2 regions of the Psychrobacillus sp. FJAT-21963 genome follow, and region 1 is predicted to be linked to the other one. Evidence: riboswitches for the same ligand, from Rfam matches in the RefSeq annotation. Region 1 holds a riboswitch; the other holds the start of a gene.
What was found. A riboswitch is a leader RNA that binds a small molecule or an ion and turns the genes downstream of it on or off. The one in region 1 is predicted to bind cyclic di-GMP.
Positions count from the first base shown of each region.

Region 2: it holds a riboswitch for cyclic di-GMP, as region 1 does, so the genes downstream of both, AN959_RS21035 (DUF5667 domain-containing protein) here and AN959_RS13345 (OmpL47-type beta-barrel domain-containing protein) in region 1, are expected to answer to the same signal.

Region 1 is NZ_LJIY01000005.1:181,765-200,790, reverse strand. It holds gene rlmH (23S rRNA (pseudouridine(1915)-N(3))-methyltransferase RlmH) at 1-399, shown strand, start outside; gene AN959_RS13385 (hypothetical protein) at 827-1,114, shown strand; gene AN959_RS21890 (hypothetical protein) at 1,282-1,410, shown strand; gene AN959_RS21370 (flagellin) at 1,414-2,793, opposite strand; gene gltS (sodium/glutamate symporter) at 3,868-5,052, shown strand; gene AN959_RS13370 (hypothetical protein) at 5,531-5,995, opposite strand; gene AN959_RS13365 (DoxX family protein) at 6,064-6,486, opposite strand; gene AN959_RS13360 (GyrI-like domain-containing protein) at 6,575-7,054, opposite strand; gene AN959_RS13355 (YafY family protein) at 7,166-8,128, shown strand; partial or broken gene AN959_RS21745 (IS3 family transposase) at 8,473-9,005, opposite strand; cyclic di-GMP riboswitch class I at 9,245-9,337, shown strand; gene AN959_RS13345 (OmpL47-type beta-barrel domain-containing protein) at 9,431-14,305, shown strand; gene AN959_RS13340 (MFS transporter) at 14,641-15,831, opposite strand; gene AN959_RS13335 (LURP-one-related/scramblase family protein) at 16,272-16,769, shown strand; gene AN959_RS13330 (isocitrate lyase/phosphoenolpyruvate mutase family protein) at 17,216-17,986, shown strand; gene AN959_RS13325 (bifunctional transcriptional activator/DNA repair enzyme AdaA) at 18,015-18,578, shown strand; gene AN959_RS13320 (methylated-DNA--[protein]-cysteine S-methyltransferase) at 18,733-19,026, shown strand, end outside.
Region 2 is NZ_LJIY01000003.1:118,387-130,320, forward strand. It holds gene AN959_RS10190 (DUF2512 family protein) at 42-452, shown strand; gene AN959_RS10195 (hypothetical protein) at 506-1,177, opposite strand; gene AN959_RS10200 (endonuclease MutS2) at 2,072-3,979, shown strand; gene AN959_RS10205 (small acid-soluble spore protein H) at 4,050-4,229, shown strand; cyclic di-GMP riboswitch class I at 4,491-4,575, shown strand; gene AN959_RS21035 (DUF5667 domain-containing protein) at 4,660-5,940, shown strand; gene AN959_RS10215 (SA1320 family protein) at 5,998-8,082, opposite strand; gene AN959_RS10220 (DUF1672 family protein) at 8,096-9,037, opposite strand; gene AN959_RS10225 (DUF1292 domain-containing protein) at 9,342-9,644, shown strand; gene AN959_RS10230 (hypothetical protein) at 10,007-10,291, opposite strand; gene AN959_RS10235 (H-type small acid-soluble spore protein) at 10,407-10,586, shown strand; gene AN959_RS10240 (MFS transporter) at 11,002-11,934, shown strand, end outside.

The sequences.
Region 1 (19,026 bases):
AGCAGTTACGCAAAAATAGATTTGGTGGAAGTGCCCGATGAAAAAGCGCCGGAAAACTTAAGCGAAGCAGATATGGAAATTGTGAAGAAAAAAGAAGGAGAACGTATTTTAGCGAAAATCGGAGCAGATACTTACGTCATTGCTCTAGCAATCGACGGCAAAATGAAATCGTCGGAGCAGCTTGCAAGTGACCTGGAATCACTCATGACGTATGGGAAAAGCAAAATTGCCTTTGTTATTGGAGGATCTCTAGGTCTACATGAGGAAGTAATGAAGCGATCAGATGAAAAGTTGTCATTCGGAAAGATGACATTGCCACACCAATTGATGAAGCTAGTGCTAGTGGAGCAGATTTATCGAGCTTTTCGGATTATTAAGGGAGAACCGTATCATAAGTAAGTGCGGTTTTTTCTGAAGAAGATATAGCACCATTCCAACATGTGTGGAAGGTGCTGTTTTCATTAGATGAACATTTGTTGCATGAAGGCTTGTTTTTGTTTATCAAGTTCTAGGAGGAAAGACTGTTCAATGCTAATTTTCTTATCATACGTATTCAAGAAGTCTGAAATCTTTTGTTGTTCTTCTTCACAGCAAATCTTGACTTTAAATCTTACTTGCTTGAGAACCATCCCATAAAATCGTCACTTGGTTATTATGTTTATCCTTCATCCGCATTTTATTCGGAGCAAGAACGATATATGCAGTAAATAAAATCAAAAGGAATCGTTTTAGATTTAGTGGATATCAATTATCTCAATCATTTTTACCTCACGAAAATGTAATTGGTCAACCATTTTGGGCACTAATAGAAACAAGAGATGGAAAGGTGACAGGTACATATGTATGTGCACCATCTGACTCTACAGAAAAAATAATACCTTTATTTTACTCAAAAAGGGTGGCAAAAAAATATTTATCTTGTATAGAAGATAAACATGCTGTAGTTAGGGGAGTAAATCAACAACAGTTAAAAGCACTATTAACTATGATAGAAAAAACTGGACAAAATGATGTGGGCTTTATTGTACTTCCTTTTGTTGCAGATAGTCCTGATAAATGGATGGCTATTTCAGTAAGTTTAGAACAATTAAAAGAGGACTATGTAGTTAATTGATAATATAAGATTGAAAGGCTTTCTCTAAAATGTTTTGCTGACTATGTAATAAAAACATTTTGCATTTTCGAGATGTACAGAGCTTTTTAATGAGCTTAATCTGTGAAGATTCAAATAATGAATCTGATTTATATAGTATGTATTTAAAAAATTGGAGGGAATAATTATTGAATCAAATAGAAATCTACAAAACCGCACTTAGAGATAGTGAGGTGAACCATATTATAAATAAGTGTGGTTTTTCAGAAAACAACACAACACCAGTCCTTTATTGGATTGGTGCTGTGTTAAATTAGTAATTAACCTAATATTTCTAGAATCCCTTGGCTCATTTGATTAATTTGCGCCATCATCGATTGAGATGATTGCAAAAGAACTTGATCTTTTTTCAATTTAGACATTTCTTTCGCCATATCCGCGTCACGTATAGTTGACTCAGCTTTCGTTAAGTTTTCCTCAGCGTTTTTAACGTTGTTGTAGGCGTGTTCAAACTTATTTTGATATGCACCTATAGTTGATCTTGCATTTGATGCTTTCAATATTGCATTGTCAATTTTAGTAATTGCTAAATTTGCATTCTCTTGAGAATTAACAGGTAGAGGATCGATATTTAGTTTCTCCACCGTTACATTAGGTATTGATACTCTAACACTTTGTCCAGAATTACTTCCTACTTGTATATCTAAATGTAAGAACAAATCTTTTTCTTCCTCTGTTTCACCAAAAACATTAAGTTCAAACACTCCACTATCATTATTTGGCCAGTTAATACCATAATTCTCGGGTCTATAATCGTATATATATATTTTCCCACCATCAGACGCTAACTGTGAATAGTGTTTTACAAAACTTGTTGCGCCATTTGGTAGAGTATTCGAATTAGTTGGAGTTGGATCATACACAAATCCTGGCTGACCATAAGCTGTTTCAATTATTTTATTGACTAAATCAGTTCCGTTTGCAATTGTACTCACATCAACTTCCATCACGGGATTAGGAGCATTTAATCTTGATGTATCTGGATTACCATTTACAAATTTAATACTATAGGTTTGATTACAAGTACAACAAGTATAGGAAACTCCTTTTCCATCTAACTTAGCTACATCACTAGCAGAGTTAATATTGCTAAAATCAATCATAGCACTAGCGTAATCAATTGAATTGTATGTATATTTATCCGTTACTCCTCCACTTGTTGTAACTTGTTGAACATATTGAGCTATAGAACCAGATGTTATACTTTTTCCGTCTTTATCATACTTTCCGGCAAGCAAAAACATGTCATTAAATTCCGTATTAGAAGCAATATCACTTATTCCTTTTATTATTTGGTCTACCTCTTGTTGTCCTTTTTGTCTATCATCATCTGTTAAAGTATCATTTGAAGCTTGTACTGCAAGTTCTCTAAGTCGCTGTAGGTTTGGATCCAAGATATTTGCTAATCCCCTATCAGCTGTGTTAATTAAAGACAATCCATCTTGAATGTTCTCCCCAGCTTGATTCAACCCGCGAATTTGTGCACGCATTTTTTCGCTAATACTTAAACCGGCAGCATCGTCAGCAGCTTGATTGATTTTATAGCCTGAAGAAAGTTTATTTAAAGTTTTATTTAATTCAGTATTTGTGTGGTTATATCGATTTTGTGTAAACAAACCTTGATTATATTGAATCCGCATTTTCTAGCTCCTTTAAATATCATTGTTAGTAAAATAATACCGCAAAATTCCAATATAGTCCATTTGTTAGTGAGTAATTAGATGTTTTGTTGTGTAGGGAAATGTATATTGAGGGTAATAAAACAGACTTATATTTGTAATTTCAGAACTATACTATAATTAATTATGGAGAATATGAATGTTCGAGTTTTATATCCTTTTTATTGCATATTCTAAGAACCAAAACTATTTTAAGTATTCTTTTTATTGAAATCGCCTTTAGAATAGTTACGGAAAACATTATCATAAGTAAGTGCGGTTTAACGAGAAGACCACCTGGAAAGTTGATACGACAACGATTTAGGTGGTTTAGTCTTTTATATTATGCAAATAGTCAAGTCAAGTCGAACAATGCTGAATCAAATGATAACGTAAGGAAATCTTGGTTTTGTCATCGGTGAGGTGGAGAGTGGGGGCCACTGTCTTTTGCCGATTCTTACCGTGCACTCTGACTTCGTTTTAATTGATCTATTAATGCCCGTAGTAGATGGAATTGAAGCAAAAGAAAAGTTTAGCGAGGGCTAATTGAACAAAAGAGTAAAATTCACCATTTTTTTTAAAATATATAACTGGAAATGTCGGATTTTGTAGGATTCAATAAGTTTTCCGTAAAATATTAGTGTAAAGCTTTCTCCTAGGGATGAAAGCGCTTACCAATGGGAGAGGGAAACTTATTGATGGAGAAAAAATTAAAATTTACTAAGGCATATCAAATTTTTACCGTGCTAGTACTAGGATTTATTGTTGGATTATGAGGATGGTTTCCTTGTGTATCGCCATTAGTTTAGGGTGAATCTTTTGTATAAGGAAAGCAGTTGCAAACTTTGGATAGGCAAATCTGCAGTGAGACGATTGCAACACGTCAGAGCTTTTTTACCGTGCAGATGAGCTCGGCGGCACATATGTGCAAATGACAAAACGACAAGCTTTAACATATCAGAAGTTAACCAAGATCTTGATGAAAACGGCTGAACGGTTCGGCTGGGGGGAACTTCATCAATGAAGCGGTAAAGCTTTTTAGAAAGGTGAAGATATATGATTGAACTCAATCAAATTACAACTCTGTTCCTTGCAGTAGCTCTCTATTTGTTAGGAATGGCACTTGTCAATCGGATCGGATTCCTTAACCGGTTCCTGATCCCTGCGCCTGTTGTCGGCGGTTTGATATTCGCTACTTTAGCGCTAGTGTTGAAAACTACGGGGATTGTCGAGATTACATTGGATACATCGCTACAGACGCTGTTCATGATCGCCTTCTTTACCACGGTCGGCCTTGGGGCAAGCTTTAAGCTCATCAAACTGGGGGGGAAGCTCTTAGTCATCTACTTGCTCTTGTGTGGCGTCACGGTGTTCTTGCAGAATGTCATCGGTGTTTCGTTTGCTCAATTGTTTGGAATTGACCCACTGTTGGGTGTCATGGCCGGAGCAGTTTCGATGAACGGTGGACATGGCGGCGCTGCGGCATACGGACAGACGATTGAGGACTTGGGCATTTCCTCAGCCTTGACGATAGGCATGGCCGCCGCCACACTTGGCCTGATTTGCGGTAGCCTTTCCGGCGGTCCGGTTGCGCGGTACCTGATTAAAAAACATGACTTAAAGCCGGCATCGGGTAAAATAGAAGGCTATGTAGAGAAAGATGAGAGGCCGATTCAAGAGTGGTCGTTCATGGTCCAGGTCGCCCTCCTCACGTTCTCCATGGCAGTGGGAACGTATCTTGGTGATTTGTTTACGAATGTGACCGGCTTCGTCCTGCCGTCCTATATCGGGGCGATGTTCGTGGCGGTCATTGTTCGGAATCTTACCGATCGCTTTATAAAGGGCACGGTAAACATGAAGGAAATCAACTTAATCGGTGACGTTTCGCTTGCGATCTTTCTATCAATGGCACTGATGAGCATCAAGCTGTGGGAAGTCGCAGATCTGGCACTACCACTCATCGGCATTATACTCATCCAGGTTATCTTCCTCGTCTTGTATGCCATCTTTGTGATGTTCCGAATGCTTGGCAAGGATTACGATGCGGCTGTTATGATCTCCGGATTCTTAGGCCACGGGCTGGGTGCAACACCGAACGCAATGGCGAACATGTCCGCGACCGTGAGCAAGTATGGTCCTTCTCGCACGGCGTTCCTGGTCGTGCCAATTGTCGGTGCATTCCTGATCGATGTTGTATTTAGCGCACCGATCATTATCACGACCATTAACTTGTTCAAGTGAGTTATTGGAATGACTGTTTCCAGATTAACTATCTTTGATTTAATAATAAAAGCTTCTAGCCCTTGTCTATCGGCTGGAAGCTTTTTTGTATAAGAAAGGATGAAGAGGCAAAAAGTTATCTTCTAGAAGTGAGAATCCTTACGTCAATATTTTTTATACCCACTAAGTCCGCTTCTCGCTCACCTATTAAGGCAAGCTTATTTGTTAGCACACGTATCACACCTTCTAAATATTATAAGTGTTTATTGGGAAAACCGCATTTACATTAGGTACGGCGAACCGTATCATAAGTAAATGAGGTTTTTAGAAAAAGTTTGATGGGAGAAGTGCTATTTTGATTTTTGAGTGACTAGATGAACATTTGTAACATGAATGGTTGTTTTTGTTCAATCAGGATTTTCTTATCAAAATGAAAAAAATCCTGATTGAACACAACTACAAAAAATGGTTGAATCCTCCATATGCACTTTTGTTGACTTTAATATTCGCCTTTAATTACAAAAAATGAGCCTCGAATTGTTCCAGCAAGTTTAGACTTCTGCCTAGCAAACTTAAACTTTCCTTCTAATTCCTTTGGTACTTCCATCCCCTCAGAAAGCTTAAAACCAACGGCCCGTTTCTTAGGGTCATCAACCGTATACATGACGTTGATTGCAAGACCATCCTCATAAAAGACGTAGGCAAATTTGATATTTTCCACTTGAAAACGTGAAGTCTCTAAAGGTTTGGCAGCAAACTCAATTTCACGTTCTTCTTTCAAAATTCGGTTCACATAATCAAGGGTCTCCTGACTTTCGCTAGCAGGTACAACCGTAAATTCATGCTTATATTTGTTCATAAAGTAACGGGCCTCGTTCGCACGTAAACCAGCAAGCGCTTCTACTACAGGTGAAGACTCTAAATCAACCGTAGACACATTTTTAAAATCAACTATATAGGACATTTCCCAACCCTCCATTTATCTTTTTTTAACAACAGGAATCCACATTTCACCAAAAAGTCCAACCCTCTTTATAGTTTGCGGCTCTTCGGACGTAGCGCCCATGAAGCGATATTGAGTGCAGCGTATGAAAGAGGAAGGATAACATGAAACCCGTATTCACCATAATCGTTAGCAAACGCATGAGACAAAGCCGCACCAGTCATTAAAAAGAAGAGACCAGCGTGAGCCCATTCTTTAAGTCTAGGAAAGCGTGGCACGACGATAGCGATGACTCCAAGTATTTTCCAAGTCCCAAGAATATTCGTGATGTATAATGGGTAACCAATATTCGTCACTAACTCAATGTTTCCCCCCAATTGCATCAGTTGCCCGATACCACTTAACGTAATTGATCCTGCGAGTAGTAATGTGACTGACCAATATGCAATCAAATTTCCATTGAGCTGGGTTTCTATCTTCGCGGTTGTTTCCGCACCAATAACCTTACTCATTTGATCCCTCCTAATCATTGTTTTAAGTGAAAACTTATTAAACGTTACAAATTTTCTGAATAATAAACTCCTAAATAGACACCTCCCTTTATTTCCTAACAACAGGAATCCACATTTCACCAAATACTAAGCCGTTTCGCTGCCCCATCACAACAGCTGTATTTGGGCCACCAACATAGGCAACATTATTTGCTTCTGGCAAGGCTTCTCCAAAGGCAATGCCAGTAAGTTTGTTACTCAACTCTTCATCTGTATTCGCTTCTCCTTTAACAACGAGGTATTCTCCCTTAGGAAATTGGATAACTCTAGTTGCTTCTGGTAATGTTCCCTCTGTCATGACACCAGCATAATGCATCATCTTGTTATTCACGGCTTCGTTAACGACGAAAATGTATTCATTTGTGGCTAGGGCTTTTAACGTGTCAAGCCGTCCATCTTGTTTGACTGACTGCCAAAAGTCTGCCTTTTCCTTGTTTATGCCAGCATAGTCTGTGTAATCGCTCGTAAGCTCAGTTCCCAAACCTAAAACGATAAAGCTGTCTTTTTCTTCTAAAGTATAATTTGCCATTTTCAAAACCTTCCTCTTTTTTAAAGTTTATCAAATGATTTGTCTTTTCACTTGATGAGTTTATAATAGTCTTTAATAGTGTCAAAAAATGATACTGTTTAGGAGGTCCAGATGAAAAAAGTTGAACGGATTAATATCATCATGCGGTATATCAACAACCGATCCCACTTTACAATTTCTGAGATCATGCAAGAATTTAACATCTCTCGTTCAACCGCTATTAGAGATATCAGAGAAATTGAAGCCATGGGGATGCCCCTTGTTGCTGAAGTTGGAAGGGATGGAGGGTATTTTGTCATGAACAATTCTGTCCTGCCCACTGTCCGCTTCACCGATAATGAGATTAAAGCTCTCTTTATTGCCTTTATGGCCACAAGAAATCAACAACTCCCTTATCTAAAGAGCCGTCAGTCTTTAGCTGAAAAATTACTAGGCCTCATTTCAGAAAACCAGCAAGATGACCTCGTTCTTTTAAATCAAATCTTGCTTTTTGAAGGAACTAACCCTAATAATCCCGACCTACTTGATCTGTCAGACCTCCCCCATCCTATTTTAGAAAAACTTATCCAAATCCTTCTTTTGGATCGCTATTTATTGATTACTATCGAAGAAGAGAAGATAGTAAAGACTTATCCAATTTATCTCTTGCACCTTTATCGTGAAAAAAGCCTTTGGCTGATTGAAGGATTTGACTTAAAGGAAGAGAATAGGGATATTTTTCCTGTCGATAATCTCACCAATGTCGAGCCATACTCTACGAAAAAAAGATTAAGTAAGAAAAATATTTTAGAAAAACTAAGTAAGCAGGAAGAAGTAATCAACCTTGTCCTTGAACTTGGTCCAAAGGCAATTGCCCAGTTCAAAAAATACCATCCTTTAAAAGTTTCAATTTCCTATACAAATCCTTACCAAACCACAGCCATTCTAAAGACTTTTATCAATGTTAATAATTCAGGAGAATTGACCGAAATAACAAATTGGCTGCTTTTCCTAGGCGAGGATATCAAGGTCAGGGAAGTGCCAGTAGAAGTCTTAGAAGGTTTACATGAGAGAGTATGTTTGTTCTGCACTTAAGCCATGCGGTTAAAAGCCAAATAATTTTGAGCTTGGCCAATTGCAGTGCCTCTCAATTTTGCACACATTGGGGAGATATATACTTCTGATTAGTGTAAATACTTTGAGAGGTTAATAGCATTTTTATCAGTACTGTTCTTTATTGAATTTCTAGTAAAATCATTTTAACAAAAAAGGTAAAAACCTCATTTAGATGCGTTGCGGTGAACCTTATCATAAATAGAGGATGTTTTAGCCCCGAACTAGTGGGGTGAACCATATCCAAGTTAATTAGATATTAGAATAAAGACAAACCCTAAAAAAGTGTAGGTGAAATGAACCCAAAAAGTTAGACACTTTATTTGTAAGGATTGAGTTCGGTATTGTACCGGACTTAATCCTTTTAATTTTTCCTTAATTTGTTTGTGACTGTAGTATTCAATATATTGTTCAAGTTCTCGCTTTAAGTGTTCCATGTTTTCAAACTCTTGTAAGTAAAGCAATTCTGATTTTAAGAGACCGAAGAAGTTTTCAATTACTGCGCTATCGAGGCAGTTTCCTTTACGAGACGTACTTTGTGTAATGCCATGTTCTTTTAATGCGTGAGCGTCTGATAGTGCCACCCTTGATCAGAGTGAAGTACTGGGGCACCTTCTTCGGATAAGTGAGTGAAGGATTGTTCTAACATCTTTGAAACAAATGGATAAATAGGGCGTTTTTCAACGTTATACGCAATAATTTCTACGGTAAACAAATCAAGTACAGGTGATAGATAAAGTTTCTCACCAAATAAATGGAATTCCGTCACATCCGTTACCGATCTTTCGTTTGGTTTTGGCACAACGAAATCACGTTTTAAAATATTTGTCGCAATCTTACCGACGTTTTCTTTGTATGAGCTTTTGACGTCGGGAAAATGGTTCATTTATGCTCCGGAACTATGAGTGAAATTAAAGGTGTGGTTCTTTCGTTCTATACATGCTACTTAATTGTAAAAAACGCAGATCCATCTTTATAGGAATTTAGACATATGCAAGTGTGACTATTTAATACTAGAGTTAAGTATAGATAGGTATAAAAGCAGTTTCACGTATGTGGCTAAGGTATTATGATAGCCTTGTAACATATAAAATAATCAAGTGAAAAAGGCAAACCACGAGAAATCGTGTGACGCAAAGCCAAGGGCCTGGACCACGCTAAGTGCTATGTGGATGGCAGCCGGTTACCGCAAGGATTCAGAGTCCTTTTATTATGAGCCTTGTTAAGAGGCTTATTTTTATGCGCGTTATTCCTTATTCACTACTGAAAGGTAGGGTAAAGAACATGGGTAAAAGTTTATCAAGTAAAATTTCAGCATTACTAGCATTGGTGTTAGTTTTGCAAGTTTTCCTGTTTCCAATGAAAAATGTTTTGGGAGCAACAGATAACAACCTTCTGCCGCCAAGTAACCTTGCGTACCAACATATCACACCAGATGATGTGAAGCTTACTTGGAGTGCGATAGTTAATGCTACAGGCTATAAAATATATGAAATTACAGAAGGTCAATTAACACCACGTGGTACAGTTACTACGAACAGTTATACGATTAATGACCTACCAGAAGGATCGTATACATATGTCGTTTCAACGTTAAGTGCGAACGGAGAATCTGGTCCTTGTGCACCGATTACGGTGAACGTTGCTTATCCAACGATGACAGCTCCAACACTTTCTTACACTTTACAAAATGCAAACGACATTAACTTGAGCTGGACGACTTCTCAGTATGTAGAAGGATATAAAGTGTACCAAATTGGACCAAATGGAGAGCAAACATTAGTTACTACAGTAACAGGTAAAACGTATACGATTTCAAATGCTCCTGAAGGGAATTTCACGTACGCAGTTTCTTCATTTAACTCTAAATATGGAGAGTCGCCAATTTCTAATACTGTGGACGTAACAATTCATCATCCAGAAATGGCAGCTCCAACGAATTTGACGTATACAATTGCAAACGTTAATGACGTAACACTGAAATGGACTGCTTCTTTACACGCAACAGGTTATAACGTATATCAAATTGTTGATGGGCAAAAAATATTAAAAAGTACTGTAACAGGAACGAGTGTTACATATACGAATACTCCTGGTGGGGAATACGTATATGAAGTTCATTCTCTAAATAGTCGTTTTGGTGAATCGGCAGAAGGAAGTCAAGTAACAGTGAATGTAGGATTGGTAACGATGCTTCCTCCAACAAACTTAACGTACACAATTGCAAATCTTAATGATGTTACGTTAAAATGGAACGCTGCTGCAAATGCGACAAGCTATAAAATTTATCAAATTATTGATGGGCAAAAAGTATTAAAAAGTACAGTAACAGGAACGAGTGTTACATACACAAAATTACCTGCTGGAGATTATGAGTATGTAGTGCATTCTGTAAGTAGCCGTTTTGGTGAATCGGCAGATGGAAGCCAAGTAAAGGTAAACATCGGAGAAGTTGCGATGATGCCGCCAAGCAATGTTACGTATTCAATTGCGAATGGAAACGACATTGTTTTAAAATGGGACGCTGCTACGAATGCGACAAGCTATAAAATATATCAAATTATCGATGGAAAAAAAGTATTAAAGAGCACAGTATCGACAACAGCTGTTACGTATGCAAACTCTTCAGCAGGAGACTATGCTTATGAAATTTACTCTGTAAGTAGTCGTTTTGGTGAGTCGGCAGAAGGAAGTTTAATTTCTGTAAAGGTAGAGCCTGTTGTAATGGCAGCTCCAACGAATCCGACATATACAGCAGCTAACATTAATGATGTTACATTAAACTGGGATGCTGTACCGTATGCCACAAGCTATAAAGTGTATCAAGTTATTGATGGACAAAAAGTATTAAAAAGTACAGTAAATAATACAAAAGCAACGTTTACGTATTTACCAGTAGGTGATTACAAATATGAAATTCATGCTTTCTCTAGCCGTTTCGGAGAATCAGCGGAAAATGCGAAAGTTTCTTTCGAGATTAAGTTCCCACAAATGAGTCCACCGGCAAACTTAACGTATGTTATTAAAAATACTACTGATTTCACTTTAAGTTGGGATGCTGCAGAAAACGCGACAAGCTATAAAGTGTATCAAATTATTGATGGACAAAAAGTGTTGAAAAACACTGTTACAGGAACAACTATTAGCTATACAAAGATGGCACCAGGTGAATACACGTATGAAGTACATTCTGTAAGTAACCGTTTTGGAGAATCAGTAGAAGGTAGTACAGTTTCTTTAACATTAAATGGCGTAGATTTACCTGCACCAACAAGTTTAGCGTATACAATTCTTAATGGAAATGACATTAAGTTGACGTGGACAGCTGTTACAGGTGCTTCGAGCTATAAAATTTACGAAATTGTCGATGGTCAAAGAATTTTAAAGAGCACGTTAACAGGAACGGCTGTGACTTATACGAACCAATCAGAAGGCGATCACAAATATGTTGTGACATCTTTCTCGTCATTGTTTGGTGAGTCATCAACTGCATCAGAAATTACAGTTCCTTTACAGTTCCCGAATATGGATGCACCAAGTTCTTTAACATTTAAAATTGTTAATGGAAATGACGTTTCTTTAACTTGGGGAGCAGTTCAATATGCAACAAGCTATAAAGTGTATAAAATTATTGATGGACAAAAAGTACTGAAAAATACAGTAACAAATTTATCAACTACGTTGTCTAATGTATCATACGGGGAACATGTCTATGTTGTTCATTCTGTAAGCCCTCGCTTTGGAGAGTCAGCAGAAGGTAAAGAAGTATCTGTTAATATGAGTGAAGTACAAATGTCTAAGCCAAGTAATGCTACGTACAGTTTCGTAAATGGAAATGACATTAAATTAACTTGGGAAGCAGTTCCTTTCGGGACAAACTATAAAGTATATCAAATTATTGATGGACAAAAAGTATTAAAAAGTACAGTAAATACTACAACAGTAACGTATGCGAATCAGCCAGAGGGCGAGTATGTGTTTGAAATTCATTCGTATAATTCTCGTTACGGTGAATCAGCAGAAGGAAGCAAAGTATCAATTAATTTAGTTTTCCCAGAAATGCAAGCGCCTAGCAATTTAACGAAAACAGCTACGAATGTGAATGATATCGTTTTAAAATGGAACGCTGCAACGTATGCAACGAGCTATAAAGTGTATCAAATCGTTGATGGACAAAAAGTATTAAAGAATACAGTAACAACTACTTCTGCATCATTTCCTAAAATGGTAGAAGGTCAATATGAGTTTGTAGTTCATGCTGTTAGTCCGCGTTTTGGTGAATCGGCAGAAGGAACTAACATTGATTTCGAGATTATTTGGCCGGAAGTACAAGCTCCAGTCATGACTAACACGATTTTTAACGGCAACAACGTTACTTTGTCATGGAAAGCTGTTAATTGGGCAAACGAATACCTTGTATATGAAGTAACGGGATCAAATCGTCAGCTAGTATACAAAGGATCAGCCTTAACTACACAACTATTTAATCTTTCAGAAGCAACGCATTATTATGAAATTGTTGCATTTAGTAATCGTTTCGGTGAATCAGCTCCTTCTAGCCAATTGGAAGTGGACATTGTATATCCAGTAATGGAGCCCCCAGTAGCAAGTATTAAATTACTAAGTCCGACAAGTGCTCGAATTTTATGGGACTTTGTAACGTATGCAAATGGTTACAATTTATATGAAATTGTGAATGGGGAACCAGTGTTAATTGCCGAAAAAATTAATAATTTATCTTACACGTTTTCAGATTTAACGTATGCAGATCATGAATATTATGTAACGGCATACAGTAACTCATTTGGTGAATCAACACCATCAAACGTCGTGTTAGCGAAATTGATTGTGGATACGACAGCGCCTGTTACAACAGCGGATTTACCAAGTAATTGGACAAATGCAAGTCCTGTAGATGTAACATTATCTACATCTGATGACGAGACAGGAGTAGCAAATACGTATTATTCAGTAAATGATGATGAGTTTAAATCTGGAACATCGTTTACGGTGTCAGAGCAAGGAATTAATAAAATTACTTTCTACTCTGTAGATAAAGTAGGTAACAAAGAAGCAGAAAAAACTGTATTTGTGAAAATCGATACAGAAGCGCCAACTACAAAAACTAGTGAAATTCCAGAGTGGTTTACTGCAAATACATCTATTAACTTATTTGCAACAGATGCATTAAGTGGAGTATCTAAAACGTTCTATTCAATTGATGGAGCAGCATATGTGGAAGGTACAACAATTAAAGTAGACGGAAGCAAATCTTCTTATAAAGTTAGTTATTATTCAGAGGATGTTGCTGGAAACAAAGAGGAAGTACAAACAATTGAAATAAAAGCAGATTTAACGGCACCTACTACAACTGCGACAGCTCCGACAGAGTGGACAAACGAAGATGTAGTTGTAAAATTGCAAGCACAAGATGCTGAAAGTGGCGTAGAAAAAACGTTTTATTCAATTAATGGATTTGCCTATGTGGAAGGAGATACTTTCAAAGTCCAACAGGAAGGAATTCATACAATTCAATTTTATTCTGTTGACTTAGCAGGTAATGTGGAGGAATCGAATACTATTAAAGTGAAAATCGATAAAACAGTACCAGCCGTTTCAATGGATGTAAACAAAGAGTACAAGCTGGGTGATTCATTACAATTAACATATTCAGCGAACGATAGTCTTTCAGGTGTTGTTTCGGAAGAGATGATTGTTACTTCACCAAGTTTAAAAACAACAGTTGTAGCAAATGGGGAATCTGTAAAATTTGATGAGCCAGGTAAGTATAACGTAACTGTTACAGTAACGGATGCTGCTGGAAATAGCGTAACTATTACAAAACAATTTACCGTTTACATTTCAGCTACGCTTGAAGTAATGCCAGAAGTAATTAAAGGAAATAAAGGGGTATTCACAGTACGTGTCATTCTGCCAGAAGGGTTCAGTACAAAAGGCTTCGACTTGAATACTGCAACTGTTAATGGTGTAAAAGCCTTGAATAGCAATAATGGATATTATAATCAAGCAGAACTTGGACAGTTTAAGTTCGAACGATCTCATTTCACGTGGAATCAATCGCAAGTAACGCTTGTGTTTAGAGGTTACGTAAATGGAGTTCTAGTTGTTGGACAAAAAACTGTTAAAGTAATTAAATAAAAGTTTATATTTTTCAATTTCCAAAATCCCTCATTTACTTGTGATATGGAGCACCTTACCATAAGTAAATGAGGTTTTTTCAAAAAATTTGGATATATTAAAAACCGCAAGTATACATGTTACGGAGAACCGTACCATAAATAAGTGAGGTTTTTAAAACAGGCACATTCGCTTCATGCGAATGTGCCTGTTTTTCTACTAAAGTATATGTTGCAACTAAGTAAGCACTTTAACTGGCAACTGTTTCTGAAAATTCATCTCCATCTACCGAAATATATAAAACGGTAGCAATGATCGATGTAGAATAAATTTAACTTTTGTATAATTGCTCATTTCTATTCTGATGTCTTTTGTTTTTGGTCTAAATGATGACTAAAGAATGTTAGCAGACTTGCACAGACTGCAACTATCCCACCGACCCAAGTTACATTCATTAAATTTCCTTGATGGTACACAATTCCGCCTAATGCAGAACCAAAAGCGATACCTACGTTGCTTGCCACTGGCATTAGTGAGGCGGCGAGGCCTGTTGCTTTTGGCTGATAAATTCCTGCGAGGTCAATTAAATATAGCTGAGTAGATGTTGTTAAGAGGATAGCCATTAACGACATTAATCCAATATTTATTAATCCTAAAACAAAATGATTTGTAGTCCAAAATAAACATGTCAGAACAACTGCTTGGACGAGAAAAACAAACCGAAGGCGACCGATTGCATTGTGGCTAGCAATTTTACCAGCGAGGATGTTGCTGAAAATCGAAATAAACCCATAACAAAATAAGATTATACTAATTGAATTATTTGGTGCTCCCATTTCTTTCAAGATTGGTACAAGGTACGTAAAGACTGCATAAGTTGCGCCAAATCCGAGTGCAGGAATGAAAAAAGCCATCAATATACGTGGCTTGGTCAATAAAGAAAACTGATCACGTATCGAACTGCGTACTTGGCTGAGTCTATGAGGTAAGACAAAAAAGGATGCCAAAAACGCCAATCCTCCTAGGAAAGTGGTTAACATGAAAGTGGCATTCCAGCCGTACTCTTCGGCGATCACAATACCAATTGGCACTCCAATGACATTTGCAAGTGTGAAACCACCGAAAACGAATGAAATAGCAAGTCCGCGTTTTTTAATCGGCATGGTTTCACTTGCTACAATCATGGCTAGAGAGATTAAAACTCCTGTTACAATCGCTGTCATAATCCGAAGTGCAAGGAGCATTATATAGCTCGTCGAAATTACGCACAAAGCATTTAGGAAGATGAAAGATCCTATCAAAAACAACATCCATCTTCGCTTTGGAAAATGACTTGTTGCTGACATCACTAGTGGTGTAGCGATGGCAAACGTAATTGCAAACGCAGAAACGAGTGTGCCTGCTTTTACATTAGTCATATTAAGACTTGAAGAAATATCTGTTAAGATTCCGACAATAACAAATTCACTTGTCCCGAGAACAAATGTTAATAAAGAAAGTGTTAAGATAAGCAACCAATGTTGCTTGGATAATTTTGTGGAGTGCATAAATACCTCTTTCTTAGATGAATGTAAATATGTGACATAGTAAATACACAACCTTAACATCATACCAAGAATATGTTTGCCTGAAAAACCCTATCTTAGTCAAGTAGAGGATAATTGATTTCCAGAATCGACAAGGATGCAGCGTTAGCAAAAGACCATTTTAAAAAAGCGCACTTAGGAAATCCACGGGGAACCGTATCGTAAATAAAGGCGTTTTTTTTTATGATGAATAGATAAGCAAAGTATGCAAAATTATTTATTTTGCATACTTTTTCATTAAGAAGGTATTTTGATATAATACGTTGAATACATATAATAAATATATTTTTTTCTCTTTAGCAAATTTTATTAAACAAAATTCAAAAAAACATTCTTATCACTATTAATAACTATGGTGAGATCGGTGCTTTAATAATATGCTATATCGAAGGAGGCGTAGTATGAAGCAACTTTATATAAAGCAGAAGGTATTCAGTCTAAGTGGCAAATTTACGGTAAAAGATCAGCAGGAGAAGGATGTCTATTACGTGGAGGGCAGTTTTATGCAGATTCCAAAGACTTTCTCCATTATGAATACAACAAGAGATGAAGTCGCGCTTATTACGAAAAAGGTGTTTAGCTTTTTACCGAAGTTTTTTGTTGAGGTGAATGGTCGAGAGGTGTTAACGATTAAGAAGGAGTTTTCTTTCTTAAAAGCACGCTATACGATTGATGCTGCAGACATTGAGGTACACGGTAACTGGTGGGATATGGATTTTCAGGTTTTACAGCATGGTGTAGTCATAGGTAAAGTGAACAAGGAGTGGTTCACTTGGGGTGATAGCTACAAGGTTCAAATACTAAATGAGGAGATGGAGGCTATCATTATTGCGTTCGTTGTCGCAATTGATTGTGTCAAAGCTGACCAAGCAGCTGCATCCTCAGCAGCGGCGACCTAATGTAAGGATTTACAATGTAAAATGCTGACGCGTTTACTTTAGAAATTCAAAATTATAAATAACAGTTGAAATAACATCAAATAAGTAGGGAAATCATAAACGAATTCCCTGCTTTTTTTATGGAGTTTTAATGAGAATATTTACTTGATAACTGGATTAATTTTATAAAACCTATAACCGCATTTAGAATAGTTGTGGTGAACCCTACCTTAAGTAGGTGCGGTTTTTCTTAATAATAAATTTCCATTAAACCAACAGGGTACAAATAAGATAGTTACATAAATTTATTTAATTATGAGTTTATAGAGAGCATAGACTTTAGAAAAGTGAAGCAGATAGCTTCACTTTTTTTGTTTTAAAAGACAGACCATAAGAGCAAGAATGAGGACGAAATGAAGATTGATTACTTGTTAAAATGAATTCAACGAACATTAGGAGGAAATAAAATGAACAAGATTCAGGAATTCAAAGAGATGCATTTTTCAAATGATATATTATTTCTAGGCAACGCTTGGGATTTACTTTCAGCCTTAACACTTGAAAAAGCAGGATTCAAAGCCATAGGTACAACCAGTTGGGGTATTGCAAACTCACTAGGATTTTCAGATGGAGAATTGATTGATTTTGATAGACATTTAGGAATCCTCAAAACCATAGTAGAGAATGTGAAAATTCCTGTTTCTGCCGATATTGAGGCTGGGTATAGCGAAGACACTAACATGATTATTGATAATGTTTTAAGGACGGCAGATGTGGGGGTAGTGGGTATCAATATTGAAGATTCATTGAAAAAATCAATTGGCTTAAGAGAGGTTTCAGCGCACGGTCACCTTCTGGAGAAAATAAGGATAGCATTGGACCAGAATGGTTATAGAGATTTTTATATTAACGCCAGAACAGATACTTATTTTCAAATGCAAAATCCTTTAATAGAAACAATCGAACGAGGGAAGGCATATGTTGAGAGTGGCGTTAGTGGGATTTTTGTTCCTGGCTTGAAAGAGCATGACGAGATCAAAGTAATCACCTTGAATGTAAATGCTCCACTAAATGTATTATCTTTACCTGGACTAACAAATTGTAATAAGCTTAAAGAATTAGGCGTGAGGAGATTTAGTTTTGGGAATGCCCTATCTGATAAAGTAAACGCTTATTTAGAAAAGAATGCGGATGAACTACTAGCGTATATGGATACTTCTCATTTGTATGAGAACTAGTATAAGTGCAGAAAGGATAGTGGAATAAATGGTGATAAAAATCAACCTTTCATTTGAAGAGATGTGGGAGAAAATTATCGCTTGTGATCGTAAATATGATGGTCTATTTTTTACGGCGGTAAAAACAACGAAAATTTACTGCCGGCCTTCTTGCAGATCTAGGAAGCCCAAAAAGGTAAACGTGGAATTTTACTATGAGATCAATGCAGTTGAAGAAGCAGGTTTTCGCCCTTGCAAAAGATGTCAGCCAGAAATTGAACAATCACCACATATTGAGATTGTTAAAAATATTATTACGCTTCTAGTCAATCATTATAAGCAAAAAATAGTATTAAAAGATATAGCGGATCAAATCGGTTTAAGCCCTTATTATCTAGAACGCTTATTTAAACAAGAAACCTCCGAAACTCCGCGTACTTATCTGGAAAAAATACGCATCGATAAAGCAGCCTATCTTCTTAAAAGTACAAAAATGTCGAACCTTGAGATTTGCTATGAGGTCGGCTTCCAAAGCCCTTCCAATTTTTATAAAGTGTTCCGAAGTTTGAACAACTGTTCACCTAGCGAATATAGAAAGGTGATTCCAGAATGAATTGGACTGATCATGAATCTTATCTTTTTAAGGAGATCTAATCAGGAAGTACTTCATCAAATAAAAGACGGAGCTGTATATAAACTAATCAAAATTAAAGACACTAGGGAAGGTTGGCAAGCATATGCTGCCTTTTATCTTTGGAGGTCATTATATGACGAAAAAATATAGATTAGACTTTGAATCACCGATTGGCATAATAGAAATAATTGGTACTCGTGAAGTTATCAATTCTATACTGTTTTCTGAAGAGGATAAAAAAGAGAATTCATTACAAGCTGAAACCCCTCCGCTTTTAACAGAATGCTACAACCAACTGGACGAATATTTTAGGGGACTTCGCCAAGAATTTACATTCCCATATCAATTTGAAGGGACTGACTTTCAAAAAACAGTATGGAACGATTTAACAAAAATATCTTACGCTAAAACGGTATCTTATAAGGAT
Region 2 (11,934 bases), on a different contig from region 1:
ACAGGGTAAAGAATAGGAGAAGATAATAAGGAGGTAGAATAATGGAACATTTAAAAGCACTCGGTATCAAATTTGTTATGATTGCAGCGGTTCTTTTAATTATATTAACCCTGTTATTCGATGTTCCTTTCATGGATACCATATGGACTAGTTTAGTTTTAACCATTTTCGCATATGTATTGGGTGATTTTATTCTCTTTAGATTGGCTCCAAAACGATTGCGTAATATTATGGCTACTATTGCTGATTTAATCATAGGCTTCCTTGTCATTTGGTATATGTTAATTGCTCTAACAGATGCTAATGAGAATCTAGCAGTTGGTGCTATCATATCTGCAATTGTTATAGCATTAGGAGAATGGTTTTTCCATAAATACCTTGATCGCACAGTTTTCGTAGGAAAATATATATCAAAGTTGGATGAGGTTTCTGGAGTTGCTAAAAAGCATTAAAGTGAAGATAAAAGCATCAAAGTTCCTTGTGAAGGCTTTGATGCTTTTTGTTATTAACGAAGGACGATTTCGTGTTCGCCTTCACTATCGATTACAACAAGAACTAGGGAGTTATCTCGCTCGGAAACTGGAAGAGGGACTTGTGAGTATAAGTGGAAATTTTGCTCTTGTAAGGAGTCGATACTTGCACCTTCCAATTTAGATCCGTCTAATGATTCTGTTGTAGCTAGGAAATCAAATTCATGTTTGTTATCGTAAATTGCCTTAAACTTAACGCTTCCTAATTGATGACCATAACTGAATGAATCTAGTGTGTCATTACTGATAGTCCCTGATAAATGAAGGTAAATTTCTTTATCAGAAATGATACTTCGCTTGTCATCTCCTGTAGAGGATGCAAATTCTTTCGTGAACTCGGCATGATTGATGGTCATGACTATATCTCCGTCCTCATATTCAAATACGATATCCTCTTTTAACAGATTTTCTCCTTGAGGGAGAGCTTTTGTACTAGTACCGTCCGCTTTATCCTCTGATTTATTTTCGGTCTTTTCTGTTTCATCTTTTTGATCACTGTCTTCTGCATTTACTGTTTCAGTTGCTGAAACTTCTGTTGAAACATTTGCATCGGAATCTTCTTTATCTTCCGTTGACTCTTTGGTATCACCGCATGCTGCTAAAATCATGGTTATTGATACCCCTAAAAACAAAAACGCCTTCTTCATTTACCTCATCCCCATATCATTAATTATTTTCATATTATAATTATAGTTACCAAATTTTATGGCATGCAAGTGAAAATGGGTATAGTTGGTAAAAATAGTACTTTGGAATCTTATTAGTTTTGAGTCTAAGATACTAATGTATAAGTATTAAAGACTGTTTATATCGAAAAACACTTCTTTATATCGTTCATAAAGAAGTGTTAATAACAATTAAGATGTTTGCATAGAAAATTGAATGGAGTGGTAAATCTGTTGCCTAATGGATTCTATTGGCTTTCAAAGATGTCTTAAAATTAGATTGGGGATTATAATGTGCCCGATTGACTCTCGTTTTAAATGATGCTATATTGAAAATATTCTTATAAAAGGTGTGGTGAAGTATGTCTGAAGTAGGTATGAACTAATACTGATTTAGTTTAATAAGGCTTTTAAGAACTGGTTATATTCCAGTTTGTTTAAGTATGCCTTGTTTCACAGTGTCTATGAGCATTGTGAATACCTACCTTAAAGACTGCTTCCTTTTCCATATATTCGTTTAACATACTAGTATGTTAGATCGAAAAGCATGGCGGGATTTGTCCTGCCATGCTTTTTTATCTTTCATTGCTTGTTAGTTGATGATTAAATGCCTGGTGCAAATCACTAGGCGAATGCCCGCAGGAGCTTTCTATCCATTTTACGAATTAACGTGAACTTGGAATGGTAGGTGAGATTCTTGCGGGCATTTTTTTATTAATGACGAGCAAGTGTTTTACTCAGAAAATTGTTCAGGCGCTGTCGCCCAAGGTCAAATGCCAATTTGCTCCTGCGCAAAGCTTGTCGCAGAGGAGCGTTTCCGCAGGGGCTAGCAACTAAACGGGAGCTTTCTGTTTTTAAATTTAAGGAGGGTTACACATGAATATGATGACATATGAAAAATTACAATATGACGAATTAAAGGAAATGGTGAAATCACACTGTGTCAGTAGTTTAGGCAAGGAATTACTTGATAAGCTTCAACCAAGCACGAATATTAAGGTGGTACAAGACAGGTTAAATGAAACGACAGAGGCAAGAAAGCTATTGGATGCTGAAAGTCATCTTCCCCTAAAAGGTGTTTCCAATATAAACTTGCAAATGGAAAAGCTTGAAAAGGGAATGATTTTAGGTCCTTCTGAGTTAGTTGCTATATCTGACTTCTTGAGAGGATGTAGAACGATAAAGAAGTTTATGTTGGATAAGGAGTTTTTTGCTCCAGTTCTCCATTCTTATTCTCATTCCATGATGGAATTTAGAGATATCGAAGAAAATATTAATTATTCTATAAAAGGGAATAGAGTAGATTCGGAAGCGAGTAAAGAATTGAAACGAATTCGAAATCAAATAGATAAAGTCGAAGATAAAATTGAAGAAAGGTTAAATAAGTTTTTGAAGAGTAGTGCTAATAAAGAGTATATTCAAGAATTTTTTATAAGCAAAAAGGATGATCGTTTTACAATTCCTATAAAAGCTTCCTATAAAAATCAGGTAGCTGGTACAATCGTTGAAATGTCTTCCAAAGGATCTACGGTGTTTATTGAACCTGCTGCAATTTCAAAACTAAATGCAGAATTGGCTGTGCTTAAAGCAGAGGAGTCTATAGAGGAGTACCAAATTTTAGCGACTCTTTCAGGTAGTGTTTTAGAGGAAAATAGACAAATAAACATCAATATTGAACTGATTGGTCAGTATGACATGATTTTTGCGAAGGCGAAGTTTAGTAAAAGAATGGATGGAATCGAGCCGAGGTTAAATAATCATGGATATATTAAACTGACGAATTGTAAGCATCCGCTTTTGTCTGGAAATATTGTGCCGTTAGATTTCGAGATAGGAAAAGGTTATCGTAGCCTAATTATCACAGGACCAAATGCTGGTGGAAAAACTGTCGTTTTGAAAACGATTGGAATATTAACATTAGCTGTCATGTCAGGATTTCATATTTCGGCCGATGAAGGTACAGAAATAGCAGTGTTTGATCATCTTTATGTAGATATTGGTGACAATCAAAGCATTGAAAACTCCCTTAGTACTTTTTCATCTCATATGAAAAATATCTCAGAGATTATGAGTGCGTCCACGAATAACACGCTACTACTTTTTGATGAAATTGGAAGTGGGACCGAACCGAATGAAGGAGCTGCACTAGCCATTGCTATCCTGGAGGAATTTTATCAAATGGGGTGTATTACAGTGGCTACCACTCATTACGGAGAAATAAAACGCTATTCGGAAATTCATAGTGACTTCATAAATGCAGCAATGCAATTTAACAGTGAAGCGTTAGAGCCGATGTATAAGCTTTTAATAGGTAAGTCAGGAGATAGTAACGCGCTTTGGATTTCGAAGAAAATGAATTTACGTGAAAAGGTACTTCAAAAAGCACAGCACTATATTGAAAATAAAAATTATGATTTAGAACGGGTAAGAGACAATAAAGTAAAAAAGCCGGTACAAATCACAACTAGGGAAGAGCACACTTATGAATTTGAAATGGGGGACAGAGTAAAAATAATGGAACAGAACGATTCGGGAATTGTGTATGAGAAAAAGGACAATTTCAATAATGTATTAGTGTTCTATAATAATGAAATTATAAAGGTGAATGCAAAAAGAATAGAGCTTGAAGTAAAAGCTACAGAGCTTTATCCAGAAGGATATGATGTCAGTACTTTATTTATAAGTTACAAAGAACGGAAATTCCAACATGACATGGAAAGAGGATCTAAAAAAGCGTTGAAGAAAGTTTCTAAAGAAATAAAGAAAGGGCAAAGTGAATGCTGATTTGTTAAGTATATATAAGTAAGATTGGGTAAATATAATAACGATTGAATTTTAAAAGGAGGTAGAAGCAATGAATGCACAACGCGCAGAAGAAATTGTTTTTTCGCCTGATATGATTAATGTAACCTATAACGGTGAAAATATTTATATTGAACATGTAGACAAACAAAATGGAAAAGCGACAATCCATTCCCTTGATGAACCAGAAAATAAACAAAGTGTTTCTGTCACAAGCTTAATGGAACAGTAACATAGTTGCACTTACGTATAAAAAAGCACCCTATGAGGGCAACTGAAAAACTCTTCGAGGTATCTCTTAGCGAGTATGTGAACGAAATCGTTCACATACTCGCTTTTTGTCTGGAACCGTTGTAACTCACAAATAATGGGGGTGCTTTTTTCCTAGCCGAAAGTACGCAGGAAAATTAGTTAAAAATAGATAGATATCTATAATCTAGTAATATATAATTATCCTTGATAGGGACTTGCATTATTTAGATGTAGGTACTTATTCCGAAAAAGGCAAATTTGTCGAAAGATGAAGACGCAAAGTTTCAGACCTAACGCCTAACGGCTATGGTGGCTGAACTACCGAAGAATATGGATGAAAACTTGAAATAAAGTTCAATTCACAGTTCTTCCTTGTATTTCTATTTTTAATAGGAGAGAGGAGTTTTTTTATGTCCAATTTTAAAGGGAATTTGCAAAAAACACTGCTTGCATTTATGTTTGTTGCTTTCATTGTGTTTCTTGTAGGTGTTAGTCCTTCATTTGCAGAAACGAATGATTCCACGACAACAGTAGAGGATGACTCAGAAGTGGAATCTGGAGTTACGGATGATACAAATGATACGGAAGAACCTGCATTATTACCCGGTGATTTTTTCTATTTTCTTAAATCATTGCAAGAAAGTGTTCAATTGGCTTTCACATTCGATGACATGAAAGAAGCAGAATTGCTTAGCGCATTAGCGGAAGAGCGAATTCTAGAAGCGACAGCATTATTTGAACAAGGTGATGAAGAGAAAGCAATTGAAACACTACAACTAGCGATTGACCAACAAGACGAAGCTTTAGCTAAGTATAAAGAAAGTGTAGAACAAGACAATCCGGATGAAGATGCTAATGAAGATGATCCTGCTGTTGAAGATGATGCAACGGGAGAAGAATCCGAAGTAGATTCGGCTTATGCTGATTTAGAAGCAAAATTCTCATCAAATCTTCTTGCTTTACAAGCAGCATTAGAAAAAGTAGAAAATACAAAAGCTAAAGAAGCACTTGCTAAAAATGTTGTAAAAGCGGAAGAAAGATTGGCTAAAAAGATAGAGAAAAAACTAGCTAAGCTTGAAAAAGAGAAAGAAGAAACTTCAGAAGAAGAAGCCACTGAATCTGAGGAACCGATAGAAGAAGTAGAATCAGATGATGCTGTTGCGGATGAAAACACAACAGATTCAAAAGAAGAAGTACCTCTAGAAGAGGAAAATGAAGTACAAAAAGAATCTACGCAACAACCAGTAACTGCTTCAGCGGTTATGGTACCTAAAGTTACAGATACTAAGAAACCAGCTGCACCAAAAGTACAAGAAGCATCTTCGAAAGCTGAGGAGAAAAAACAAGAGGCCGCTAAAAAAGTGGAAGAAGCAAAATTAAAAGCCGAAGAAGTAGCTAAAAAAGCTGAAGAAGAGAAAGTAAAAGCAGAAGCTAAGCAAAAAGAAGCAGTAGCGAAAGTAGAAGCTAAACAAAAAGAAGCAGCAGCAAAAGCAGAAGCTAAACAAAAGGAAGCCGCGCTTAAAGCTGAAGAAGCGAAAGCAAAAGCTGAGGCTAAACAAAAAGAAGCAGCAGCGAAAGTTGAAGAAGAGGCTTCAAATGCTGCAGCAAAGAAACAAGAAGCAGAGGCTAAACAACAAGGAAATAACGACAAGGAAAAATCGAATAACGGGAAAAAAGACAAAGAGGAGTAAACCCCCTTTGTCTTTTTCTTTATTAAAAATAATATCTAAATTTTCAGTCATTATAATCTATAGTGTTACACGATGCACCTGTTCTTTTAAAATCTGTATATTTCCAAGTACGTTCTGTGAGATTTCTAATGTAGCTTCAATTGCATTAGCTTTTTCGTTTGATAATTGGTAGATAATGTCATTAAATAGAAGCTCCATCTCATCTAGTATAGCTAAAGCGGAGACATTATATAGTCGTACATTTTCATATTTCCCAGGTTCAAAAATGGCTGTATCGATATATGGTTTAAAATTATTCAGCATTTCGGGAAGATTCGCAATCATTCTACCAAAACCTTTTCGGAGACCTTCCACAGTTACTTCCATCTCCTCAAGAGGTTCTAACGCACTTTGAACAGCTCTTCTAACTCTTTCCTCGTAATTAGTGAACAAACTAATGAGTAAGCTTACAGGGTTTCCATACAAACCGACGTTTAAAGCAGCCTTAACTGCGATAATAATTGCCGACAATGCAGTTTCTATTAAAAATAGCAATGCTTCTAAGCCCAATAGTATTGGAGTTAATATGGATATTCCGATTGCATTCATATGATTATGGGCTAGCTCCACTTGAATCTCTTTTATTTTCATTCCAACTACTACATAGGAAGAAGACTCAATCTTAAAAACTTCTGTATTTTGCACGGAATCTACGCCATCTTCTAAAGTAGAACCTGAATGAATAGAACTTGCCAAATTACGGTCTTTGTTGTGAAAAGAAATTGCTATGTCATGAACCTGAGTCTCGTAAGCATTTAATTGTTTATATACTTTATCCTTATTTTCATTGACGATGTTATAGTGAGCGTTTAGTTCCCCTACAACCGCATCAACAAAGAGGTCTTTCCCTCCTTCAAATAACTTTGGAATATCATGCTGAACAATGTTCTGTGCGTTTGCCACTAAGTTATCAACATCTACTTTTAACTGATGTAAATATGCTTTTGCAGGAGCAAAGAGGCCTTCAACATCTATATCAATCGAAAAGATAAATTCAATTATTTCTGCTGGCTTTGAGTTTAAAATGCTATTCAGAACTCTACACCTAGCCTCTGCTGAATCTAGAAGTAATAAAAGCTCATTTATGCACTCTTTAATAATCATTCCTGTTTTAGCAATACCATTAAATACCGGATCGCCAGCAAGCTCTTCAAACATATATTGAAAAGTTTCCTGCAGCCTCGTAACTCGTTGATGAAATCGAGCACTTTCATCCGAGACTATGCTTACAGAATTTCCGATATAATCTCTGACATTAGTGATACGGCCTTTTACATGATCCCTGATTCCATCGGAAAGCAACAGCATATTTTCCTTGTTTATTAGAATCTTTTCAGTCTGTCCGCTATACAAAGGAGAACCGGTCCATATACTAGTTACAATATGATCATCAGCTCCTACGTAAATAAATCCATGTCCAGGCTCACCTTTTATGCCTATTTCTATTTTAAAATTTCCTTCTGTATCTGCTTCTACGTAGCCAGTATGATTGGACCCTAGCATTGAGAACATTGGTATTCCATTGTTTATTCCGTATTTATTGCCTGGAATTCGATCTCCCATTCCAATAGACTCTTCTGTACCAGTTAGAAAATCATACTTACTATAGTAATTTGTAATGTTGGTATAATCTTTAGTAGGATCGACCATACCAGATGGAAGTATTGCAGGATTTAACGTCACGGCTTTTACTTGAGGATTTTCGATGGCTACAGCGTTCGTTAAAGCACCAGCAAGTGAATTTCCTGAGACAGAAGAAATGTCCCCATATTTATTGTTCATATGCTGAAAATAAGCTTTTGCATCTTGAATTTGAGCGGGAGGAACGTCGCTTAACAGCTTTGTATTAGTCCCAATCCAGTCTTTGTCAAGTTGTTCGCTCCCGACAAATACAACGGATAGCTCTTTCGTTTCAAAATTTTGAATGGTTAATGCATCTAGCCCGGAGGATGTATCGTAAAGAGTATGAATAACATAAAATTCTTTTCCATTAACTTGTAGGATATCATTAACTTCGTATTTTTGGTATGCATGATAGCCTGCTAGCTCCACTAAATCTTTGTCATTCGTATTCGGACGAGTTACGTTATTTATAATAGTCATAGGTTATATTCTCCTATTCCTTCATAATTTCATTAATCGTAGTTTCCTCTATACTGTTATCTTTTGAACCATGTCCGTACTTACTATTAATTAAATTATCGTGTAATAAAAGAGTATAAGCACCCCTTGGCAAACCATCCATACTTTCGATTTCAGATACTATCTGTGAATAGGTAACTTTATCTGGTTCGACATCCTTTTCTTTCATGAATAGATTTATAGTAATTTTTACAGCTTCTGTTTCAAATTTATTTTCATCAAGGAAATTTCTGAGCTCTTCTTTACTTACATTTTGGTTTTCTAAGTACATAGAGTTAAGATGGTCGAAAACGTCAGTAAAAAAACTCATATAGTAATAGGGGGTCGAGTAACCAGAATCCGTTTTTTCTACCGCCTCTTTAGTTTTACCAACAACAGGATATTCTTTCGTTATTTGGTTCATAAAATTATTTAAGTTGGCCATTTCCTCGTCATAAGCCATTGCGAATAATCCGCCTGATAAGGCATTTTCTATTTGGCCTTCCTGTGACCACACGCTGTCTGATTTTACTGTTTTACTTTGTACATCTATCGGAACAATAGCAAATGCTTGAAAATTTGGTTCTCCCACTGATTCTACGAATACTGAAACACCATCAACCGCACCTACTAAGTTATGGACAATTACTTCCGTTTTATATTTTTCACTGAAGAACTTTTTTACTGCTACTTCAATTTCATCACGATTTGCTTCTGCGATTTTATCCGTTTCCTTACCATTCCTCAATGCATATCCTTCACCTGTATACTCCTGAACGCTCACTAGGTTTTCAGTCTTTAAAGCAATTCCGTGACCTCCTGTTGCGGCTACTGGTTCTTTTTCAGAGCTTTTTGTATTCTCAGTATCCATGTTACATCCTCCTATTAATACGGTTATGCCTAGTCCGATTGCTAAGGCTTTTTTGTTACTTCGCATATAATTACCTCCTAACGTGCAAATCTTTCGTTCAAAATATCCTATTTTTACTAATTGTATAAAAAATTTTAGATAACTGAAAACTTAATCCTTGTATTTTATTTGAATTTTGAAAAAACAGGTGAAAGGATATGACTTGTAAATAGCTAGTGAGGACTTTTGTTATATAGGTCAGTGGGATAAATATACTTATACTTTTTTCTTTCAAAGTGATATTTATAAAATATTAGCCTCTGTTGGGTTAATCGATTATTAACAGGGTACAATAATTGATGAGCTTTAACTATTGTAAGGAGGAATTTGAATGGACGATAAAATGGGTGGCATTGAAGTTGGAGAAATTCTTACAGTTCTCGATGAAGAAGATCGTGAACAAGAAATTGAAGTGATTGGTATGTTAACTATTGAAGAAAAGGAATATGCGGCAGTTGCATTTGCGGATGATGCGCAAGAAGAAACAGTCGAAGAAGTGGATGTGTTCTTTTTCCAAATTATTGATGGTGAGGAGCTAGCGGAAATAGAGACGGACGCTGAATTTGAGAAAGTATCCGCGGCATTTTTAGAAGCACAAGAAGAAGCAGAAGACTTTGATGAAGAAGATGAATAAACAGTTGTGAAGAGAGGATATACTCCTCTCTTCAGACTGTTGACAAACTCGAATTTATCTTTATATAGGATAGATTGATTTTCCGAAGCTTACCGCTCGCTTTCCGCGGGCGAGCGACGAGTCTCCTCCGTAGCTCTCGCTTCGTGCGGGGTCTCGTCTGTCTCGCTTTTCCCGCAGGAGTCGAGCGGACGCTTCTCCAAACCAACTTAGGTAGAATAATCTTGACTTAAATGAAAATATGACAGAAAGTCAGAATAATGAACTAGACCAGTTAGCCAAATTTCTTTTGCCAACAATCTGAAGAGAGGATACATTCCTCTTTTTTTATTGCAACTTTTCTATTATTATCGAGAGGATGATGGCTATAATCCTTCGCGACAACCTGTGTTATCTTGAAACCGATTGTATTTTTTCATCTCATTTATTGTTTCTTCTACTTCCATTAGGTATTGGTCGAATACCGCATTGTTACCTGATTCGCTAAAATTCTGTTTATCAATAGAATTAAGCAACGCAAGGACCCCTTTAAATTTAATGTCATCAAAACCAGGGACCTCAGATTGGCCCTCGATTTCCCCTTTTAGTATGATTTGTCTTTGTTCATTTTCCATGTGAAATATAAACTTCTGTATTTCATTTATTTCCATTAACTATCTCTCCTAAATTTTACTCATTACTTTACATAATATATCCGAAAGTAACGGTATTAACCCCATCAATGGAGGAACAATAGGATTTATAGAAATTAAGGAGGTGACATCCATGAATGCTGAACGAGCTCAAGAAATAGCTTTTTCGAAAAGTATGTCTAATGTAACATTTAATGGAGAAAGGGTTTATATTGAACATGTGGACCGAGATAAGGATTTGGCAACCATTCATTTCATTAATGATCCAAATAAAAAGGAAAGTGTTTCAGTTACGAGCTTAGTTGAACAATAAGAAAATCATTATTGAACTGGACCAAAAAGAAGGTGCAGTTCTTTTCGTGTATTTAAAGTAAAACGAAATCGGTACAAATTAGTATTTATTGTATAGTAAGAAAAGCTATGGTAAAATGAAATTCACTTTAAGAAATGGAGGTTTTCCTTTTGACAGCATCTATGAGACTAAGAAACCAAACTTTGAACCGTTAATTGAATATGGTCAAGGGCTCTGCCTAAGTGTGGAGTAAATGGGATTAGTCTGTCTCTTTAGGAAAACTTTATTTTACGTTTAACAAAAAAAGAGAGGGTGAATCTACCCTCTTTTTTTGTTGTCTAAAAATAGTAGTGTATGTAATTATTCGATTTGAGCAAAAAAGACCTTAACCATTTACTTTAAATGCAGGAAATATATAGAAAAGGTCGTGAATAAGATGAATACGGAATATGAAAATTGGAAAAAGAATATTATTATCTTTTTAAGTAGCCAGACGATATCCCTTTTTGGTTCCTCACTGGTTCAATATGCAATTATGTGGCATATAACACTCACTACACAATCAGGAATGATGATGACACTATTTATATTATGTGGATTCATCCCTACATTTATTTTATCGCCTTTTGCTGGAGTGTGGGCAGATCGATACAATCGGAAGGTACTCATTATCTTATCAGATGGACTGATTGCTATAGCAACTCTCGTAATGGCAATTGTCTTCTTAATGGGATATGAGGCTATTTGGCTATTGTTTGCCATGTCAGCTATTAGAGCAGTAGGAACAGGTATTCAAGGTCCAGCAGTAGGGGCTATTTTGCCGCAAATTGTTCCAGAGGATAAGCTGACGAAAGTAAGCGGAACTAACGGAAGTATACAGGCTATTATAATGTTCGTGTCTCCTATGGTGAGTGCGGCATTGCTTACGATGGCTACATTAGAAATCATTTTCTTTATAGATGTGGTAACTGCAGCTATAGCGATTGTAACTTTACTCGTATTCTTAAAAATTAAGGTACATGCAAAGGCTTCCGAAGCACAAACGACAAGTTATCTTAATGATTTTAAAGCAGGTTTAACATATATTAATAACCATGCTTTTTTGAAAAAGTTCTTTTTGTTTTTCGCGTTGTTTTTTGTTTTGATGGCGCCAGCCGCATTTTTAACTCCTTTACAAGTGACTCGAAGCTTTGGCGATGATGTATGGCGATTAACTGCAATCGAAATTGCCTTTTCGGTTGGAATGATGGCAGGCGGAGGTATTATTGCTTCTTGGGGAGGTTTTGCAAACAAGGTGCATACGATGACACTTGCCAGTATTATAATGGGAATTTGTACGATTGCGCTTGGGATTATGCCAATATTTTGG